DNA from 2 places in the Staphylococcus schleiferi genome. Region 1 is predicted to be linked to the other one. Evidence: predicted binding sites of a transcription regulator. Region 1 holds the regulator's gene; the other holds the start of a gene.
What was found. The regulator LexA, encoded in region 1, represses DNA repair genes until DNA is damaged. The targets are predictions, from matches to a motif close to CGAACATATGTTCG.

Region 1 (6,895 bases):
AACATCCTCAAATATGTATGGCGTTAAACACTGCTCTAATTCTGTAGCAATGTACAATTGATTGTGCTGAAACCATGAAGCTCCATAACGTAGACGCTCTTTACCATCATGGTTGCCATTAATCATAACAATAGGAATTCGTAAATCTAGATTTATCTTTGCGATAGTATTTTCCATTAGTCTAATTACATACTTATTTGGATACGTTGTATCATAGATATCACCAGCTATAACGAGCAAATCAGGTTTTTCTTTTATAAGCACTTCTATCAATTGATCCACAATATACTGTTGATCTTCCAAAAATGAATGGCCATTTAATACTTTTCCTAAATGCCAATCCGCTGTATGTATTATTTTCATATTGATCACCTCAGAACAAACGTTCGTTATTATTGTATAGGTGTTTTTATTGGAATTCAAGCGCCCATTTCAAATCTATCATTTCATCATTTAATGATAATATCAATGCCTCGCTTTAACTCAATAAACCTAAAAAAAGAATGAGATTGAAACCAAGAGATTTCATTATCCCACTCCATCATATTGATTATGATTAAAAAAATGGATTGAGGCTGAAACACTCAACTCAATCCAAGACGGTTAATTTATAAATATCAGCGATTCAACAATGTATGAATATATCGCCAAGCTGCAAGCATTTTTTATTAAAACAAACGACACGTACAACACATAAATGAAACATTACATTTTAATAATATGCTCTTTATTGTACAAGTTGATGCTTAATTTTGCGATAGCGACGTAACATCGCAAGGCGCCATGGCAATAACATACTAAAAGCTAATAAAAAGAACATACCTGCTAACTCACCCGGATCAATATTACTGCCTATAAATACTTTTAATACTGTTCTTACCAATAGAAGCGTGATGAGCACAAGCGGGAAAGCTTTAGATTTTTTTAAAAAGATTTGGCTCCCTTTTGTTTCAAAGTGTGATGTCATAATGAGTACACTCGAAAAAATCACACCTAATACAACTGACTCTAAAATTTCAAAATTAGAAAGTCTAAAATAGGGAACAACGTACATCAATGCACCTGTTGCCATAAAAAAAGGAGGTAAAAGAATTTTCTTTTCATTCACTGGATATTTTTGCGCTTTCATTCTAATTACAATGACCGCTGCCCCCATGACAAATGCAATAAGAATCGATAATACTAAATACGTCAATGTTGCTCCTCCTCATTTCTCATTCGATACTCAATAGTATATCACATGACATTTAAATTCGTTAATTTTCTTACTTCGACGTATTATTTAAGATTTTACATCTAATAATGTGTTTTTTCATAACTCATGTTATACGCACGTCTATCAATGTCTTTTATTGAAACTACTGACTTATCTTATAATAATATATATAAAAAGAGAGCATTAATAATAAACTAACCACTAACAAAATAAGACCTATAAAAAGATGTGTTTCTATTAAAGCAATTACTAATATAAGACTTAAACTAGTCAACCATAACATTACTATAAACAAATAAATCAATTTAGTTTTTAAATGTGCAGGCACCTTTTGCGCATCAATTGAAGCGATAATATTCACATCTTTTGTTATCCCCAAATAAATAGTCACAATCGTTGATATAACAATAATGAGTATGATACTAATCATGTATGTCATACCTCCTCTTATCCATTATAACAAACGAAACCACAATTATATTACGTTTATTTTAAATTTTTTTCTATATGAATAAACTGGACGTACTTTGACATAACATAGACCCTACCTCTTTCAGTTAATAGAGTGGAAGTCACTTGTCTTAAAATTAATACCAAGTAAGGTATAGCCATACGCTTAAAGCACTTCTTTATTTTAACCTAAAAAAATAGCAAAGTTGAGTACGATTTTTATTACCGTACTTCTCTTTGCTATTATCAACATCATGGATATTACATTTTTTTGTCCATGTTTTTATTCATCATTGTCATCATTTGATTAATCTTCTTTTGAGATGGTTTTTGTCCCATTTGCATCATCATCATGCGCAACATTTCTTCATTAATAGGTGGGTTCTTTTTTAAATAGTCCATCATATATTTACGTGCTAAGAAAAAGCCCCCCACTAATCCACCGATAAGTGCAATAACAATTAATAAAATTGCTAACCATGTAGCCATAGTTTCACCCACTTTCTGTATCCTTTTGCATTTTACTAAAATTATGTATTCTTTTCAAGATATGAAAGCAAACTTATATGAATAACTAAAAGAAAAGCCAAGCTCAATTTTGAACAAATCAAGCTCGACTTTTGAATGCGATCATCAATTATAATTTTTCAATTTCAGATAATATGTTTTCTTTTGTAAAACCATATTTTTCGACAACTAAGTCGCCAGGGGCACTTGCGCCATAACGATCAATACCTACAACAAGACCGTGCATACCTACATATTTATGCCAACCAAGTGATGATGCCATTTCAACAGCAACACGTTTTTCCACTTGTGGTAATAAAATTTCGTCTTGGTACGCTTTTGATTGTGCTTCAAATGCATTCCAGTTTGGCATTGATACAACACGAACACCTTTACCTTGTTCTTCAAGTGCTTTTGCAGCTTCAACTGTTAAACTTACTTCAGAACCAGAAGCTAATAAAACATACTCAGGCGCTTTTTCAGTTTCATAAACGACATATGCACCTTTTCTAACGCCTTCTTCTACAACAGATTCTTCTACATCTAACACTGGTAAACCTTGACGTGTTAATACTAAAGCAGTTGGGATACCGTTTGATTCAACAGCAACTTTCCATGCAACACGTGTTTCATTACCATCAGCTGGACGAATCACGTTAAGATTTGGAATGGCTCTTAAGCCTGCCAATTGTTCGATTGGTTCATGTGTAGGACCATCTTCACCAACAGCGATTGAATCGTGTGTAAACACAAATGTAGAACGAAGTCCCATTATTGCTGCTAAACGTAAAGCAGGTTTTAAATAGTCACTAAATACAAAGAATGTTGCACCGTATGGATGTAAACCACCATGTGCAGCCATACCATTAACGGCAGCAGCCATCGCAAATTCACGCACACCGAACCATACGTTTTTACCTTCGCCATTTTCAGCTGAGAAGTCTGTTTCTTCTTTTACATTTGATTTATTTGAAGATGCTAAGTCAGCAGAACCACCAAATAATGTTGGAACAGCTTTACTTAATGCTTGAATTACATCTCCTGAGTCTGCACGTGAAGCACCTTTATGACCTAATTCGAATTTTGGAAGTTCAGCTTCATAACCTTCAGGTAAACGGCCTTCTAAAGCATCTTTAAACTCTTTGTATAATTCAGGATATTGTTGACTGTATGCTTCAACTTTTTTATGCCATTCATCTTCATTTTCATTGGCACGTTTAATCATTGTTGAATTGAAGATTTCATAAACTTCGTCGTCAACATGGAAATATTTAGAACTATCTAATTGATAGTTTTCAAATGTAAGCTTACGTTCTTCTTCACCTAAAGGTGCACCATGAACTGAATTACTATTTGATTTGTTTGGTGAACCTTCACCAATAATCGTTTTAACTTCAATGATTGTCGGACCATTTTGTTGTTTAGCTTCAGAAATGGCTTTGTCGATAGCCTCTACGTCATTACCATCTTTAACAAGAATATGGTTCCAACCATACGCCTCAAAACGTTTTTTAATATCTTCAGAAAATGATTTATTTGTCTCACCATCTAAAGAAATGTTGTTAGAATCATAAAGTGTAATGAGTTTGTCTAGTTTTAAATGTCCTGCTAATGATGCTGCTTCATGAGAAATACCTTCCATTAAATCTCCGTCAGAAGCTAAAACATACGTATAGTGGTTGACTACTTCGATGTCTTTATTAAATTTAGCTGCTAAATGTTTCTCAGCCATTGCCATACCTACAGACATTGCAAAACCTTGACCTAGTGGACCAGTTGTAATTTCTACACCTTTAGTATGGTGATATTCTGGATGTCCTGGTGTTTTAGAACCCCATTGTCTGAATTGTTTAAGCTCTTCTAATTCTAAGCTTCCTGAAACATGGAGTAAGCTGTACAATAATGCTGAACCATGACCCGCTGATAAAATGAAACGGTCTCTGTTAAAATATTCATTTGAATTAGGGTTGAAATTCAAATGACGTGTCCATAAAGTATAAGCCATAGGTGCTGCACCCATTGGTAATCCAGGGTGTCCTGAATTTGCTTTTTCAATGGCGTCAATACTTAAACCACGTAATGTATTAATCGCAAGTTGATCTTTTGTTTCTGTCATATTATTACTTCCTTCCTTTCGAATGCTCATCATATTTTCATTATAACCGAAATGGTAGTATAAAGCCTAATAAATCAGCATGCCAATCAGCAAATATAAACTAATTTTAGATTAGTTACGTAAATGATTTTTCTTTTGGATTTCTTTAAGTTTTTCAGGTGTAACATCATTACCTTCTGGATCAATCACTTTAGTGTTCTCAATTTGGCTTTTGAAGCTACTTCTGAACATTTCTAAATATTCACTTCTCAATTGTGATTGCTCTTTTGCTTCACTTTCTGTTAAACCCTCTTGCTTTTTCTTATTAGCTAATTCATTGATTCGATTCAATTTTTCTTGAGTAAACATCATCAATTCCCTCCGTCATTTTCTTTTCAAAAATATAACAGATATAGTGGATAAAACCAAACACTTGGACTTATATTACAATTTAAGCGGAATAGCGTCCGTTTTATAGTCAAATCTTTCTTATCTTGTGAAAAAATAGGCATATAGAAAGGTACAATTTATTAAAAAATTAAAATAGCTAATTCAAAAGAAGGTTGTCTTTTTCTTTTATAGACTTTATCAATAGTTCGTCTACCAGTCTAACTGACCTCGAGCATATTTTGACTCGAGGTTCAAATGAGACTGAAAACTTCGATGTGTCATAATATATGGGATGTCTAATTGGAAAAGAAATGGAAGTAAAAATGGAGGTTAAAAGTATTTCGTACGCAGAAAAAGTTGATTTTGATTAACGACCAAGTGTTGTCGCAATGGCTGGCTGATTCGTATCGATGTGTTCGTGTTTTTGAACTTTTTCTGTTTGGTTTGTTTTCAATTGATGATCTGTCATTTCGTACGTTTGTTCTGTATGGCTACTATCGCTTGCTAATACAAAGAATGTAAAGAAAAGTAGTATAGATATGATAAATACCGCTAAGAACAGGTATATTTCTGAAATTTTAACATGAATCATTGCTATCACTCCTAGAACGTTTGTTTGTATTAATACTCTAACAGAACAAATGTTCTATGTCAACATCAAAACGAACAAACGTTTGTGATTATTTCATCAATATGTTATACTAATTTCAAACCAAGCGAAGAAGGAGTGTGCGAAATGAGAGAGCTCACAAAGAGACAAAGCGAAATATTTGAATTTATAAAGCATGTCGTGCAAACAAAAGGGTATCCACCGAGTGTTCGAGAAATCGGTGAAGCAGTTGGTTTAGCTTCAAGTTCAACTGTGCACGGTCATTTATCTAGATTAGAAGAAAAAGGGTATATTAGACGAGACCCCACTAAGCCTCGTGCCATAGAAATTGTGAATGAACTCATGGGAGAACCTGTGAATATGGAAGAAACGATCTATGTGCCTGTCATTGGTAAGGTTACTGCAGGGACACCTATTTCTGCTATTGAGAACGTTGAAGAATACTACCCATTACCAGAACATTTCACTTCAACACATAACGGCCAAATATTCATCCTAAATGTTATAGGAGAGAGTATGATTGAAGCTGGTATATTAGACGGAGATAAAGTTATCGTTAGAAGCCAATCTATCGCTGAAAATGGTGACATCATTGTAGCTATGACTGATGAAGACGAGGCTACAGTAAAAAGATTTTATAAAGAAAAAAATAGATACCGTCTTCAACCAGAAAACAGTAGTTTAGAACCTATTTATTTAGATAATGTCACTGTACTCGGAAAAGTGATTGGCTTATTCAGAGAAATGTAAAAATGACATTTGATCACTCCTTCTAAAAAAAGCAAGCGACTTAATGAAGCACATTCATTAGTCGCTCGCTTTATTTTTTTATTTTTTATTGAGTAATTTTTTAATACGATCTAAAATATCTTCCGATTGATTTAAAGGAGGTTGATTTTGTTGATTAATTTCTTTTCTCCAAATCATATTCACTGTTAATCACTTCCAAAGAAGCTATTCCCCTTTATCTCAGCATCAAACATTAACCGATATAGTTTTCTGTGAAAAATGGTTGACGGTCTGAATTAAAATCAACACCAATACCTATTGTTTTCACACTTCTATTCAATATATTTTTACGATGTCCTTTAGAATTCATAAGTCCATGATGGGCATATATAGGACTCGTTTGACCATATGCTAAGTTTTCTGCAGCAACTTGATATTGATGTCCATCAGCTTTAATACGATCAAATGGTGTTTTACCGCTTAAATCATTATGATCAAAGTAATGATTTTTTGCCATATCAGTACTATGCTTTCTTGCTGTTTGCGCAAGAGAATCAGAATAAGCTAATGGTTTTAAGCCTTTTTGAACTCTTGTAGCATTTAACAAGACATAATCACCTTTTTCAAAACTATCACTCAAATATTTTGAAGGGGCAGCGTACTGCGCATTTAATTTATTCTCCATCGTATGACTGATTTGCATCAATCCCATGAGTCGATTGTTGTCATATTTATCATAGAAAGCAGTTGTGTAGATGCCATTTTTATCAAAAATATCATAATCTTGTTGCTCTTTTTTATAAATCGTATGACCTTTTTTAATTTCCTCTACAGGTGTTCCGAGTTTATCACGGACAAAATCTTTAGGGCTTCCATATTTAATCCCATTTTTAGAAGT
Region 2 (6,895 bases), 580 kb from region 1:
ATAAATCTCTTAATTCTGTTGCTTTTTCGAAATCCAGTGCTTTTGCTGCTTCTTTCATTTCTTTTTCGACATTTTCTATCGTTTTTTGACGCTCTTTTTTCGTCATTTTCTTCGGCACTTCTGTACGTGCATCTTCATTTGTCTCATCAGATTCCACAGTCGCACTAATCACATCATGAATTTGCTTATTAATTGTTTGAGGCACTATGCCGTGCGCCTCATTGTAAGCCATTTGAATTTCACGACGTCGTTCGGTTTCATCGATTGCGACTTGCATAGAGTCAGTGATTTTATCCGCATACATGATAACTTCACCTTTGTCATTTCGGGCTGCACGACCAATCGTTTGAATAAGGGAACGTTCAGAACGTAAAAAGCCCTCTTTATCAGCATCTAAAATCACAACTAAAGAAACTTCTGGTATATCTAAACCTTCACGCAACAAGTTGATACCAATTAATACATCAAATGTTCCCATTCTTAAATCTCGAATGATTTCTATACGTTCAAGCGTTTTAATTTCTGAGTGGAGATAATTAACTTTGACACCTGCTTCTTTAAGATATGTGGTTAAGTCTTCACTCATTTTTTTCGTTAAGGTCGTAATTAAGACACGTTCATTACGCTCTGTGCGTTCTTGAATCTCACTTAACAGGTCGTCGATTTGGTTTTTCGTAGGTCGTACTTCAATTTTAGGATCTAGTAAGCCTGTTGGTCGAATAATTTGTTCCACCATTTCGTTAGTATGTTCAAGTTCGTAAGGTCCTGGTGTTGCTGAAACATATACGAGTTGCTTCGTTTTTTCTTCAAATTCTTCAAATTTCAAAGGTCTATTGTCTAACGCACTTGGTAAACGAAAACCATGCTCAACCAGTACCTTTTTACGTGCTTGGTCACCATTATACATACCCCGGATTTGTGGTAAAGTCACATGTGATTCATCAATCATCACTAACCAATCGTCACCGAAATAGTCTAGCAACGTATACGGCGTCGAACCTAAAGGTCTTAATGTTAAATGAACCGAGTAATTTTCGATCCCTGAAGTGAATCCCATTTCTCGCATCATTTCTAAATCATAATTTGTACGTTGTTCTAAACGTTGTGCCTCTAAAAGTTTGTTTTCACTTCTTAAATGTTCAAGTTGTGTTTCAAGTTCTTTTTCAATTCTTTCGATTGCAATTTTCATTTTTTCTTCACGTGTTACGAAGTGTGATGCAGGGAATAACGCAAAATGTTCTCGTTCTTTAAGAACTTCCCCAGTTAAATAATTAATCTCGCTAATTCGATCAATCTCATCACCAAAAAATTCAACCCGAATACATAATTCATCACGTGAAGCTGGGAAAATCTCAACAACGTCTCCACGCACTCTGAAAGTTCCCCGTTTAAAATCGATATCGTTACGTGTATACTGCACATCAACAAGCTTTCTCAATAAATCACTGCGATCCATTTCCATTCCGACACGAATACTTACTACCAAGTCACGATATTCATCCGGATTCCCTAAACCATAAATACAGCTTACACTTGCAATAATAATGACATCATCTCTCTCAAATAACGCACTTGTTGCAGAGTGACGCAGTTGATCAATTTCGTCATTAATAGATGCGTCTTTTTCTATAAATGTGTCAGTAGATGGAACATACGCCTCAGGTTGGTAATAATCATAATAACTCACAAAATACTCTACTCTGTTTTCAGGAAAGAAGGCTTTAAATTCACTGTAGAGTTGTCCTGCGAGCGTTTTATTGTGAGCAATAATTAATGTTGGTTTCCCTACTTCTTTTATCACATTACTCATTGTAAAGGTTTTACCTGTTCCAGTAGCCCCTAACAATGTTTGATGGCGCTTGCCTTCCTTAATCCCTTTCACAAGCGCCTCTATTGCTTTAGGTTGATCACCTTGTGGATCAAATTTTGAAGCAATTTTAAAATCATGATGCTCCATCCCTGTTCGCCTCCTATCAACTTAATACTCATATTTTAACAGAATACAATTAAAAAATACAAACATTTGTTCGTAACACGTGATTGTGCTTGCGCGATGTTTTAACATGTCAAAAAGGAGCGTATCTGATTGCCATGTCTTGCTTTTCAGATTCACTCCTGGTGAAAAATATTTATTTTTATAATCATTCTAAATATAACATTTGTAATGTAAATATTCTTAAATGTTATATTCCACTGTCATCATCATGCTCAGTCCGGTTTTTCTCTAAGTAATCCATAATGAGATATCCTGCTAGCAATGAGACAACATCTAAGAAAATAATCCATTCATTATGAAAGAAGCCTTTGTAGACTGAAGCCCCTATAACTACAAGAGTAATGAGAGTCCCTATCCATTTACTTCTCGTTACCGTACTGAAAAGAACAACAAGTACACATGGAAAAAATGCGGCTAATATATACCAGATCAATCCAATCACATCTTTCTTTTATTAAGGATATGCATTGTTGTTTCTCTTAATTCCGTTTTAGGGATAAATCTTTCTGTTAACATTTCAGGAATAATATGCTCTATGAAATCTTGAACTGAGTACAAATGATCAAATTGCATGATGGTTTCGAGACTCATTTCGTAAATTTCGAAAAATAGCGGTTCAGGATTTCTTTTTTGAATTTCTCCAAACGTTTCATACAGTAAGTCAATTTTATCAGCTACTGATAAAATTTGTCCTTCTAGAGAATCATCTTTCCCTTCCTGTAATCGACGTCGATATATATCTTGATACTTTTCTGGAATCTCTTCCTTAATAAAAGTATCAACCATTTCTTCCTCAACTTGTGAAAAGAGTTTTTTTAACTCACCGCTTGCATACTTGACAGGTGTTTTAATATCACCAGTAAAAACCTCTGCAAAGTCATGATTTAATGCCTTTTCGTATAAACTTTTCCAATCCACTGTTTTCCCATGATACTCTTCAACAGTGCCTAAATATTGGGCGATTTTTGTTACTTTAAATGAATGTGCCGCTACATTATGCTCAAAATACTTAAATTTTCCCGGTAAACGAATTAATTTTTCTAAATCTGATAATCTTTTAAAATATTGATGGACGCCCATAGCCAACCTCCTCTAAAATCAATTAAGCGCATGCAAGCTATTTGTTGATTATATTAACACATTTATATTGAATTTTTCACTTGTTTTTACAGCTTTCACTGATATTTAACAAAAATGAATACAATTTAAAATAATTCTTTACGCGAAGTCATAAAGTTTAAAAAACAAACGAGCCGACGCACCATCAATATCAGTTTTTTTAGCATTTAATGGCTGTACACTTTATATGGTGGTTATGTGTCTATAATAATTAAGTCGCAAACTTCCGATTGCTTCTTCGAGTCTCGCTTTCCCAGGCGCCTTACCTCAACTAATTTTGGCTTTTATTGTAGCTCATAAGAAGCCAAAATGGATTTTCGGTTTCGACTCTATGCCTCGGGAGTCTCGACTCGGTACGCAATCTATTAAGCAATTTCACTATTGAAAAGTGGCATTGCTTTTTTCTTTGGTCTTTTATACAGTCTAAAAATAATAAAAATGCGATTTTTGAAGTTATAAAGGTTCTTCATTTTTAATTTGAAAAACATGTATAAAAAAGGAACGAAGATGAATCCTAATATCATAGGGTTCATTTTTCGTTCCTATTTTGATACAACTTAATGCATGAGATGTCTTAAATAAGCCTCAATAAATGGACTAATATCGCCATCCATCACTGCATTGACATTGCCTGTTTCTTCATTTGTTCGATGATCTTTTACCATGGAATACGGATGGAATACATAGGATCTAATTTGGCTTCCCCATCCAATTTCTTTTTGTTCACCACGAATAGCCGCTAACTCTTGCTCTTTTTGTTCGAGCTCAAGTTGATAAAGCTTTGCTTTTAACATCTTCATCGCAGCTTCTCTGTTTTTAATTTGTGAACGCTCATTTTGGTTGTTCACCACAATACCAGTTGGATGGTGCGTAATACGAATGGCAGACTCTGTTTTATTAATATGTTGTCCGCCGGCACCAGAAGCACGGAAAGTATCAACGGAAATGTCATCAGGATTGATTTCAATTTCAATCTTTTCGTTGTTGAACTCAGGTATTACATCACAAGATGCGAAAGACGTATGACGTCGGCCAGAAGAATCAAAAGGTGAAATACGTACTAAACGATGAACACCTTTTTCAGCTTTCAAATAGCCATAAGCATTATGACCTTTCACAAGCATGGTAACACTTTTGACACCCGCCTCATCACCCGCTTGGTAGTCAACAATCTCCGTTTTAAATCCTTGTTGCTCGCAAAAACGCTGATACATACGTAACAACATATTGGTCCAATCTTGAGATTCTGTTCCACCTGCACCGGGGTGCAACTCTATAATTGCGTTATTCGCATCATGTTCACCATTAAGTAAGAGTTGCAATTCAAAATGATTAAGCTTCTCTTCAAAATCGATGACTTCAGCCTCTATATCTTGCTTGATATCTTCATCATATTCGTCTTGCAAGAGCTCAACGGTTGCTTCCATATTTTCAATCGTTTCTGCGACTTCATAATAATCTTGAACTACTGACTTTAACGCATTATTTTTATCGATGATTTCTTGAGCGCGGTTTTGATTGTCCCAAAAATGTGGGTCAGCCATCATTTCCTCATACTCTTGAATATTTGTCTCTTTGTTTTCTAAGTCAAAGAGACCCCCTAAGTTGTTCTAATTTCGAGGTATAGTCATCAATATTACGCTTAATCTCTGATAATTCCATATTTATCTCTCCTTCAAATGTTCAACAACTTATTTTCCATGGCAATTCTTATATTTTTTGCCACTACCACATGGACATTGCTCATTACGACCAATTTCTTGGTCCTTTACAAAAGGTTGGGGCTTAGCTTTCTCTTTGCCGTCCTCAGCTGAGACGTGCTTCCCCTCCAACTCCTTTGTTTTTTCACGCTCCACATCATCATCCACAGTAATTACTGATTTTAGGATATATTTACTTACATCTTCTTCAATGCTTTGCATCATGATATCAAATAACTCATGACCTTCATTTTGATAATCTCTTAAAGGATTTTGTTGACCATATGAACGTAAGTGAATCCCTTGTCTTAATTGATCCATCGTATCGATATGTGATGTCCAATGATCATCGATAGAACGAAGGAGAATCATACGTTCAAACTCTGGCATACGATCGCCTAATTGAGATTTTTGTCGCTCATAGGCAGCCTCGATTTTAGCCCAGATGACTTCATACATATCCTCTTGGTCTTTACCTTTAATTTCACTTTCTTTTAAGTCACCCTCATGTAAGAAAACGTCTTCGATATAATGAATAATAGGTTCATAATCCATTTTTTCTTCGTCTTCATTCACATAATAATTCAATGTTCGTTGCAACGTTGATTTCATCATTTGAATCACGAGCTCTGAACTTTCAACTTCATCAATAATGCGATTTCGCTCTTCATACATAATTTCACGTTGCTTACGTAAAACTTCATCATATTCTAAAATACGTTTACGTGCATCAAAGTTGTTACCTTCAACACGTTTTTGCGCAGATTCTACAGCACGAGAAACCATTCTAGATTCAATCGGCGTAGAGTCATCCATTCCCAATCGGTTCATCATCGCTTGCATTCGATCTGAACCGAAACGCACCATTAAATCATCTTGTAATGAAAGGTAGAAACGACTGTCCCCTTGGTCGCCTTGACGACCTGAACGACCACGTAATTGGTCATCAATACGGCGAGATTCATGTCGTTCTGTGCCAATAACAGCAAGTCCTCCGAGTTCTTCTACACCTTCGCCAAGTTTAATATCTGTACCACGACCGGCCATATTTGTTGCAATTGTTACTGATCCTCTTTGACCTGCACCCGCAACAATTTCAGCTTCTCTTTCATGGTTTTTAGCATTTAATACACTATGACGAATACCACGCTTTTTAAGCAAGTTAGAAATATATTCAGAAGTTTCAACCGCAACTGTCCCTAGTAAAACCGGTTGACCTTTACGGTGTTTTTCTATAACCTCTTCGACAACCGCATCGAATTTACCTTTTTGACTCACATAAATTAAATCGGACTTATCGTGACGTTGAACAGGTCGGTTGGTTGGGATTTGCGTTACTGTCATATTGTAAATATTACGGAATTCTTCTTCCTCTGTTTTAGCTGTCCCTGTCATACCAGCCAACTTGTTATACATTCTGAAATAGTTTTGGAATGTAATTGAGGCCATTGTTTTAGACTCATTTTGAATTTTTACGTTTTCTTTTGCTTCAATTGCTTGATGCAATCCTTCTGAAAAACGACGTCCAGGCATTGTACGACCTGTAAATTGGTCTACAATTAAAATTTCGCCGCCTGTCACCATATAGTCAACGTCGCGTTGCATTGTATAATGTGCACGTAACGCAAGGTTAATATGGTGAATAATATCAACGTGTTTGACATCATATAAATTCTCTATTTTGAACATACGCTCAGCTTTATCAATTCCTTGCTCAGTTAATTGAATCGCTTTTGTTTGTACGTCGTAATTATAATCTTCTTCAGATTTAAGCATCTTCGCAAAAACATTGGCTTGCGTATAAAGTGACGTTGATTTTTCGGCTTCTCCAGAAATAATTAAAGGCGTACGTGCTTCATCAATTAAAATAGAGTCAACCTCATCAATAATTGCAAAATTGAGCGGACGCATAACACGGTCTTCTTTATAGTTCACCATGTTATCTCTTAAATAATCGAAACCAAGTTCGTTATTTGTACTGTACGTAATGTCTTTACTGTACGCTTCACGTTTGTCGATAGTGCTCAAACTGTTTAAGTTCAAGCCTACAGATAGACCTAAAAAGTTATACAGTTCAGCC

Region 2: uvrB (excinuclease ABC subunit UvrB) is a predicted target of LexA. The motif match lies at 2,017-2,030, and genes of this name have one in related genera.

What each region holds. Positions count from the first base shown of each region.
Region 1 is NZ_CP094712.1:1,494,766-1,501,660, forward strand. Features, by position in the region: gene sbcD (exonuclease subunit SbcD) at 1-363, opposite strand, end outside; gene MUA40_RS07030 (CcdC family protein) at 728-1,195, opposite strand; gene MUA40_RS07035 (hypothetical protein) at 1,359-1,646, opposite strand; gene MUA40_RS07040 (YneF family protein) at 1,928-2,155, opposite strand; gene tkt (transketolase) at 2,304-4,289, opposite strand; gene MUA40_RS07050 (DUF896 domain-containing protein) at 4,401-4,637, opposite strand; gene sosA (DNA damage-induced cell division inhibitor SosA) at 5,026-5,250, opposite strand; gene lexA (transcriptional repressor LexA) at 5,395-6,018, shown strand; gene MUA40_RS07065 (CAP domain-containing protein) at 6,251-6,895, opposite strand, start outside.
Region 2 is NZ_CP094712.1:2,072,858-2,079,752, forward strand. Features, by position in the region: gene uvrB (excinuclease ABC subunit UvrB) at 1-1,957, opposite strand, end outside; gene MUA40_RS09805 (CsbA family protein) at 2,184-2,429, opposite strand; gene MUA40_RS09810 (YfbR-like 5'-deoxynucleotidase) at 2,435-3,076, opposite strand; one part of gene prfB (peptide chain release factor 2) at 3,673-4,704, opposite strand; one part of gene prfB (peptide chain release factor 2) at 4,706-4,777, opposite strand; gene secA (preprotein translocase subunit SecA) at 4,807-6,895, opposite strand, start outside.